2 regions of the Burkholderia sp. BCC0044 genome follow, and region 2 is predicted to be linked to the other one. Evidence: riboswitches for the same ligand, from Rfam matches in the RefSeq annotation. Region 2 holds a riboswitch; the other holds the start of a gene.

Region 1 (3,402 bases), on a different contig from region 2:
GCGCATCAGCCCGTACGCCCAGTTGGCGATCACCAGCGCGCCGACGATGCCCGCGAGCGGGTCCATCCAGACCCAGCCGAACGCGCGTGCAAGCAGTAGCCCGACGATCGCGAGCACCGACACGGCCGCATCGGCGATCACGTGAACGTAGGCCGACCGGATGTTGTGATCGCGATGCGCGGCCGAGTGCGACTCGTGAGCATGATGCACGTGGTGCGCGTCATCGTGGTCATGGTCATCGTGGTGGTCGTGCCCATGCGCGTGATGATGACCATGCCCATGATGGTGATCGCCGCTCAGCAGCCACACGCTGGCGAGGTTCACCGCGAGCCCCAGCACGGCGATCGGAATCGCTTCGTCGAAGTGAATCGGCACCGGCGCCAGCAGGCGCACGATCGCCTCATAGCCGATCAGCAACGCAATCATCGCGAGCACGATCGCGCTCGTGAAGCCGGCCAGGTCGCCGAACTTGCCGGTGCCGAACACGAAGCGCGGATCGTCGGCGTGCCGGCGCGCGTAGGTATAGGCCAGCGCGGCGATCAGCATCGCGCCCGCGTGCGTCGACATGTGCAGCCCGTCGGCGACCAGCGCGAGCGAGCCGAACAGCGTGCCGCCGACGATCTCGGCGATCATCATCGCCGTGCACAGGCCGATGACCATCCACGTCTTGCGCTCGTTGCGCGCGTGCGCGGCGCCCAGAAACGCGTGGCTGTGCACGCCGCCGGTCGTCGGGCTCTTGAATTCGTTCATGTTCGATCCGGTTACTTGAAATAGCTGTGGACGACCTCGATCAGCTGCTCGGTCGCGCTGCCCTCGTGTGCGTCGGGCGTGTCCGCATCGACGAGATGCGACCGGATGTGGTCTTCCAGCACGACGGCCAGCAGCCCGTTCATCGCGCCGCGGCAGCTCGTGATCAGTTGCAGCACGTCGTTGCAGCCGCGCTCGTCTTCCAGCGCCCGCTCGATCGCTTCGACCTGTCCCTTGATGCGGCGCACGCGATTCAGCAGCTTCTGTTTTTCGCGAACGGTATGACTCATCGATGGCTCCTGTATAGGGTAGGGGAGTATATCTCCTGACAGCTATCCCTATAGGGCGGAGGGGTATATTTTTTCGAGACGAAGGCTTGTCGAAAGAAAACCGCTCGGCTAGACTGCTTTCCGTCTTTGGGGAGTAGCCTGCTTTCCGTCCCCGGAAAGCGAACGCGTCAACACACTCGGCCTGCGGCCGTGGCGCGTTCGGCCTGATCGGCTTGGCGAGACCATCGGCACATCGCGTCGTTCCTGGTCGGACGCCGGCGGATGTGTCATGGTTCGTCAGCGTCCGATCACGGAGTCCCCATGTTCCTTCCTGCTCATCGCTCCCACGCCACCGCTGCCCGCGGAGGTGCCGCATGACCTTCATGTTCGTCGAACTGGCGTTCATGCTGATCGTCATCCTCGTCGCGGCCGAAATCTTCACCAATGCGCTCGAACATCTCGGCGAACGCCTGAAGATTTCCGAAGGCGTGACCGGCTCGCTGTTCGCGGCCGTCGGCACCGCGCTGCCCGAAACGATGGTGCCGCTGCTCGCGCTGGCCGGCGGCACGTCGAGTCAGGCCGTCAACGAGGAGATCGGCGTCGGCGCGATTCTCGGCGCGCCGCTGATGCTCGCGACGCTCACCACGTTCCTGATGGCGCTCGCCGTGATCCGCTCGCGCGGGCTGCGCGGCACGATCGCGCCCGAACGCACGGGCTTCGTGCGCGACATGAATACCTTCCTCGCCGCATTCTCGCTGGCGACCGTCGCGATGTTCGTCCCGCATCACAACTGGGCCGTGCGCGCGCTGCTCGCCGCGATGCTGGTCGGCCTCTACGTGATGTACGTCGTGCTGACGTTCCGCGCGTCGACCGGGCTCGTCGATGCCGGGCACGGCACCGAGGCGCCGCACGCGATGCTCCTGTCGCGCATCGGCCTGCCGACCAACCTGGCGACGATCGTGCTGCAACTGCTGATCGGCGTCGCGCTGCTGGTCGGCGGCGCGAAGGGCTTCATTCACGGCGTGGAAGGCGTGTCGCACGTGCTCGGCGTGTCGGCGCTGCTGCTGTCGCTGATCATCGTGCCGATCGCGACGGAACTGCCGGAGAAGGTCAACAGCGTGCTGTGGATCCGCCGCAAGAAGGACACGCTCGCGTTCGGCAACATCACCGGCGCGATGGTGTTCCAGGGCACGCTGCTGCCGGCGATCGGCATCATGCTGACGCCGTGGGAGCCGCGCCCCGAAGTGCTGACCGGCGTGATCATCACGCTTGCGGCCGCCGCGTGGCTGCGCGTCAATGCGCGCACGCGCGGGCTCGCGATCTGGGCGTTGCTCGCGAACGGCGCGGGGTATGCGGGGTATCTGGCGCTGACGCTGACGCGTTGAGCGCTGAGCGCCGGACGGGCGCGCCGGCCGACCAACACGTCGGCACGGCGCGTTTGCATGGCGCCGGATGCGGGCGACGGCAACGCCCGCATCCCGACGATCAGGAACCCTTGACGAGTTTGACGATCGTCAACGTGCCGTCGACCTTCTCGATCCGCACCTTGACCTTGTCGCCCGCATGCGCTTGCGCGAGCATCGCCGCATCCTTCGCCTTGAACGCCATCGTCATCGGCGGCATCCCGACGTTCTGCAGCGCGCCGTGCTTCAGCGTGATCTTGCCGCTCGCGGCATCGACCTTCTTCACTTCGGCGTCGGTCAGCGCGGCGTTCGGTTCCGCTGCGCCGTCCGACGACATCTTCATGCCGGACATGTCCATGCCCGACATCTCGCCGGCGGCAAACGCCGGTACCGCGAAAGCACTCAGCGCGACGACAGCGGTTGCGGTTGCAGTGGCGATCAATTGATTCATCTTCATCGTGATTCTCCGGTGGGAAGGGATGGCACGTTCGTGCCGGAAGGAACTGCATCGGAATGCCGCGTGCGGCCCGCGCTTCGCGCACGACGGCGCTGAAGCAGAAGCCACGCGGCGGGAATGACGAACATCGACAAGAGCGGCGCCGTGACCATGCCGCCGACCATCGGCGCGGCGATGCGCTGCATGACTTCGGAACCGGCGCCGTGGCCGATCATGATCGGCACGAGCCCGGCCAGCACGACGGCGACCGTCATCGCCTTCGGCCGCACCCGCAGCACCGCGCCTTCGCGAATCGCGTCGAGCAGCAACGCATCGGTCAGCGGTTCGCCGGCATCGAGCCGGCGCTGCAGCGCGCCCTTCAGGTACAGCAGCATCACGACGCCGAATTCGGCGGCCACGCCGGCCAGTGCGATGAAACCGACCGACGTCGCGACGGACACCGCATGGCCGAGCGCCCACACGAGCCAGAATCCGCCGACCAGCGCGAACGGCACCGTCGACATCAGCAGCAGCGCGTCGGCCGCCG
Region 2 (3,402 bases):
GTGTTCCTGACGATCGTGCGGGCCGGCGCGAGATCGAATTCGAGTGCGACGGAATCGATGAGGAAGGCCGGCGGCGTGTAGTCGGCGCGGCGGATCACGGTGGAGGAGGCGTTGTCGGACATGGTCGTCGAGATCGGTGGAGTGGGGGACGGGCCCGTCGCGCGGGCCAGGCGAACCGGGCCATTGTACAAAGGCTTGCGGCTGCGTGCCGGGCGAACTTTTTACCGCTTCCGATAGTCCGCGTATTATCGGCATCCCGTTGTGCTTCGCGCGGTGCGACGAACGGGTGACGGATCGACGAGGATCAACATGAAACGCGAATGGATTTTTCGCGGTGCGGGCTGGGCGGCGGCGCTGTGCGTCGCGCTGCTGACCGGCTGCACCAGCTACGTGACTACCCAGGTCACGGCCTTCTCCGACTGGAGCGGCAGCGACGCGACCCGCACCTATGCGTTCACGCGCACGGACGCGCAGAAGAACAGCATCGAGCAGTCGACCTACGAGCCGATCGTCGCGAACGAGCTGTCCGCGTACGCGTTCCGGCAGGTGCCGCAGTCGCAGGCACGCTATCTCGTCGGGCTGACCTATGCGGTCGGCAGCGATCTCGTGACGGTGCCGCAGCCGGTCTACTATGACCCGTGGTTCATGGGGCCGGGGCCGTACTGGCGGGGCGGGCCGTGGAGTCCCTGGGGTCCGTGGGGCCCCTGGGGGCCGATGCCGGCCGGCTATGTCGCGCAGACCTACCAGGTGTTCGACTACATGCTCGGCATCCGCATCACCGAGCGCGCGACGGGCAAGGAGGTCTACAACGTGTCCGCGCGCACGACCGGCGACAACGGCACGCTGCTGTACGCGATGCCGTTCCTCGCGCGCAGCGCGCTCGCCGATTTCCCGCTGTCGAACGGCGCGGTCCGCACGGTCCGGCTGCCGGTCGACAAGCGCGGCGGGCCGGCGGCGCCGGCCGCCAACGAGCGCGCGGTGCCGGCGGCGCCCGCCTCGGGCGCGGCCGTCGCGAAGTAGCGCGGCATCCTTCTCGGCGCGGCCGCCCGGCCGCGCCGGCCACTTTCCTTTCCGTCAGACCCCGACACCCAGCAGCGCCAGCGCGCCGAGCACGACGAACAGTACGGCCGCGATCCCGTGCACGAGCTTCGTCGGCAGACGATGCGCGAAGCGGTCGCCGAGCAGGATCGCCGGCACGTTCGCGAGCATCATCCCGAACGTCGTGCCGGCCACCACGCCGATGTAATCCTGGAAACGCGCGGCCAGCGCGACCGTCGCGATCTGCGTCTTGTCGCCCATCTCCGCGAGGAAGAACGCGACCAGCGTCGCGCCGAACACGCCGAGCCGCGAGCGGGTCGCATTGGCCTCGTCCTCGTCGAGCTTGTCCGGCACCAGGATCCACAGCCCCATCGCGATGAACGAGAACGCGAGCGCCCAGCGCATGATCGACGGCGTGACGAGCACGCCCAGCCATTCGCCGAGCGCGCCGGCGAAACCGTGGTTGACGAGCGTCGCGACGAGCACGCCGAGAATGATCGGCACCGGCTTGCGATAGCGCGCGGCCAGAACGAGGGAAAGCAGTTGGGTCTTGTCGCCGATTTCAGCGAGGGCGACGGCGCCGGTGGAGATCAGGAAGGCTTGAGACACGAATGGGGTTCCACGGGCCGTTGTTGTGCGTGCGAGCGACGATCCGCCGCGCGCCGGGCCCTGATGCGGCGCGCAGTGAACCATCGGTCTCGCCAGGCCAACGTGGCTGCGGCCGCCATGGCCGAACGGCCAAGTCTGTTGACGGACGCCTCCGTCACGATGCGCGCCGGGGGCGCGGGACATCGAGCGGAGCGGCTACTCCCCAATGAGCGGCGAATTCTAGCACGGCGCGTTGCGTGCGCGAAAGCGGGCGGGCCGTCTTGCGGGTTCGGTTGCCGGCCTGCGCGACGGCGAAGCTGCCGCGCAGGCCGGAACGGGCTACCCGCGAGCCGTTACGCGGCGGCCGGGCGGCGCGCGGCGCCGCGCTCGTGCACGAGTTCGCCGGCCGCATAGGTGCGGTACACCGCGCGGTCGTCGCCGAGCAGCGCGAACGCGAACAGCAGTTCCTCGAGCGAATCCGCGCGCTGCGTGCGGCGCGCGAGCAGCGGCGTCGCCCGCGGATCGAGCACGACGAAGTCGGCCTCGGTGCGCGGCTCGAGCGTGCCGATCGTGTCGGCGAGGTCGAGCGCCTGCGCGGCGCCGGCCGTCGCGAGCCAGAACATTCGCGTGGCGGTCAGGTGATGGCCCGACAGCCGCGCGACCTTGTGCGCCTCGTTCATCGTCTGCAGCATCGAGAACGACGTGCCGCCGCCGACGTCGGTCGCGAGCGTGACGGGTACGTCGTATTCGCCGGCCTTGTCGAAGTCGAACAGCCCGCTGCCGAGGAAGAAATTCGACGTCGGGCAGTGCGCGACGACGGTGCGCGTCTCGGCCATCCGGCGGCGATCCTCGTCGTCGAGGTGGATGCAGTGGCCGTACACCGCGCGCGGCCGCAGCAGCCCGTAGCGGTCGTAGATGTCGAGATAGCTGCGATGGCCGGGGAACAGCTCGGCCACCCATTTCACCTCGTCGACGTTTTCCGCGACGTGGCTTTGCACGAACACGTCCGGATGGCGGCGCGCGAGTTCGCCGCACGCCTCGAGCTGCGCCTCGGTCGACGTCGGCGCGAAGCGCGGCGTGAGCGCGTACATCTGGCGGCCCTTGCCGTGCCAGCGGTCGATCAGCTCGGCACTGTCGTCGTAGCCCGACTGCGCGGTGTCGCGCAGGAATTCGGGGCAGTTGCGGTCCATCAGCACCTTGCCCGCGATCATCCGCAGGTCGCGCGCGTCGCTTGCTGCGAACAGCGCATCGGCCGACTGCTTGTGCACCGTGCAGTAGACGAGCGCGCTCGTCGTGCCGCACGCGAGCAGTTCGTCGACGAAGAAGTCGGCGACTTCGCGCGCATGCTCGGGGTCGCCGAACTGGCGCTCGGTCGGGAACGTGTACTTGTCGAGCCACGGCAGCAGGCCCGGCGCCGGCGACGCGATCATGTCCGTCTGCGGATAGTGGATGTGCGTGTCGATGAAGCCGGGCACGATCAGCTTGTCGCGCAGGTCGTGGACCACCGCGTCGCGCGCGAGTGTCGCGGCAAGCGACGCGTACGGGCCGGCGGCGACGACCTTGCCGTCGTCGACGATCAGGAGCCCGTCGGTCTCGTAATTCGCGGCCTGGCTCGATTGCGCCGGGTCGCCGTTGAAGGTCAGCAGTTGGGAACGGAAAGCGGTTTGCGTCATGACGAAGGGTCCTGCATCAAGGTAAGGCGAACAGAAGAAAGCGATCGGCGCCGCACGGGGCGGGACGGTGCTTCGCGAGCGGCGGCCGCACGTGACGTGCGGC

What was found. A riboswitch is a leader RNA that binds a small molecule or an ion and turns the genes downstream of it on or off. The one in region 2 is predicted to bind manganese.
Region 1: linked by a shared signal. The riboswitch ahead of HWX14_RS19250 (sodium:calcium antiporter) and the one ahead of HWX14_RS06350 (TMEM165/GDT1 family protein) in region 2 are both predicted to bind manganese.

Annotation. Positions count from the first base shown of each region.
Region 1 is NZ_CADFDO010000003.1:491,556-494,957, forward strand. Features, by position in the region: gene dmeF (CDF family Co(II)/Ni(II) efflux transporter DmeF) at 1-750, opposite strand, end outside; gene HWX14_RS19245 (metal/formaldehyde-sensitive transcriptional repressor) at 762-1,037, opposite strand; yybP-ykoY riboswitch at 1,154-1,327, shown strand; gene HWX14_RS19250 (sodium:calcium antiporter) at 1,391-2,401, shown strand; gene HWX14_RS19255 (copper-binding protein) at 2,502-2,876, opposite strand; gene HWX14_RS19260 (efflux RND transporter permease subunit) at 2,873-3,402, opposite strand, start outside.
Region 2 is NZ_CADFDO010000001.1:1,422,153-1,425,554, reverse strand. Features, by position in the region: gene pepN (aminopeptidase N) at 1-122, opposite strand, end outside; gene HWX14_RS06355 (DUF4136 domain-containing protein) at 310-1,020, shown strand; gene HWX14_RS06350 (TMEM165/GDT1 family protein) at 1,075-1,647, opposite strand; yybP-ykoY riboswitch at 1,726-1,863, opposite strand; gene guaD (guanine deaminase) at 1,980-3,299, opposite strand.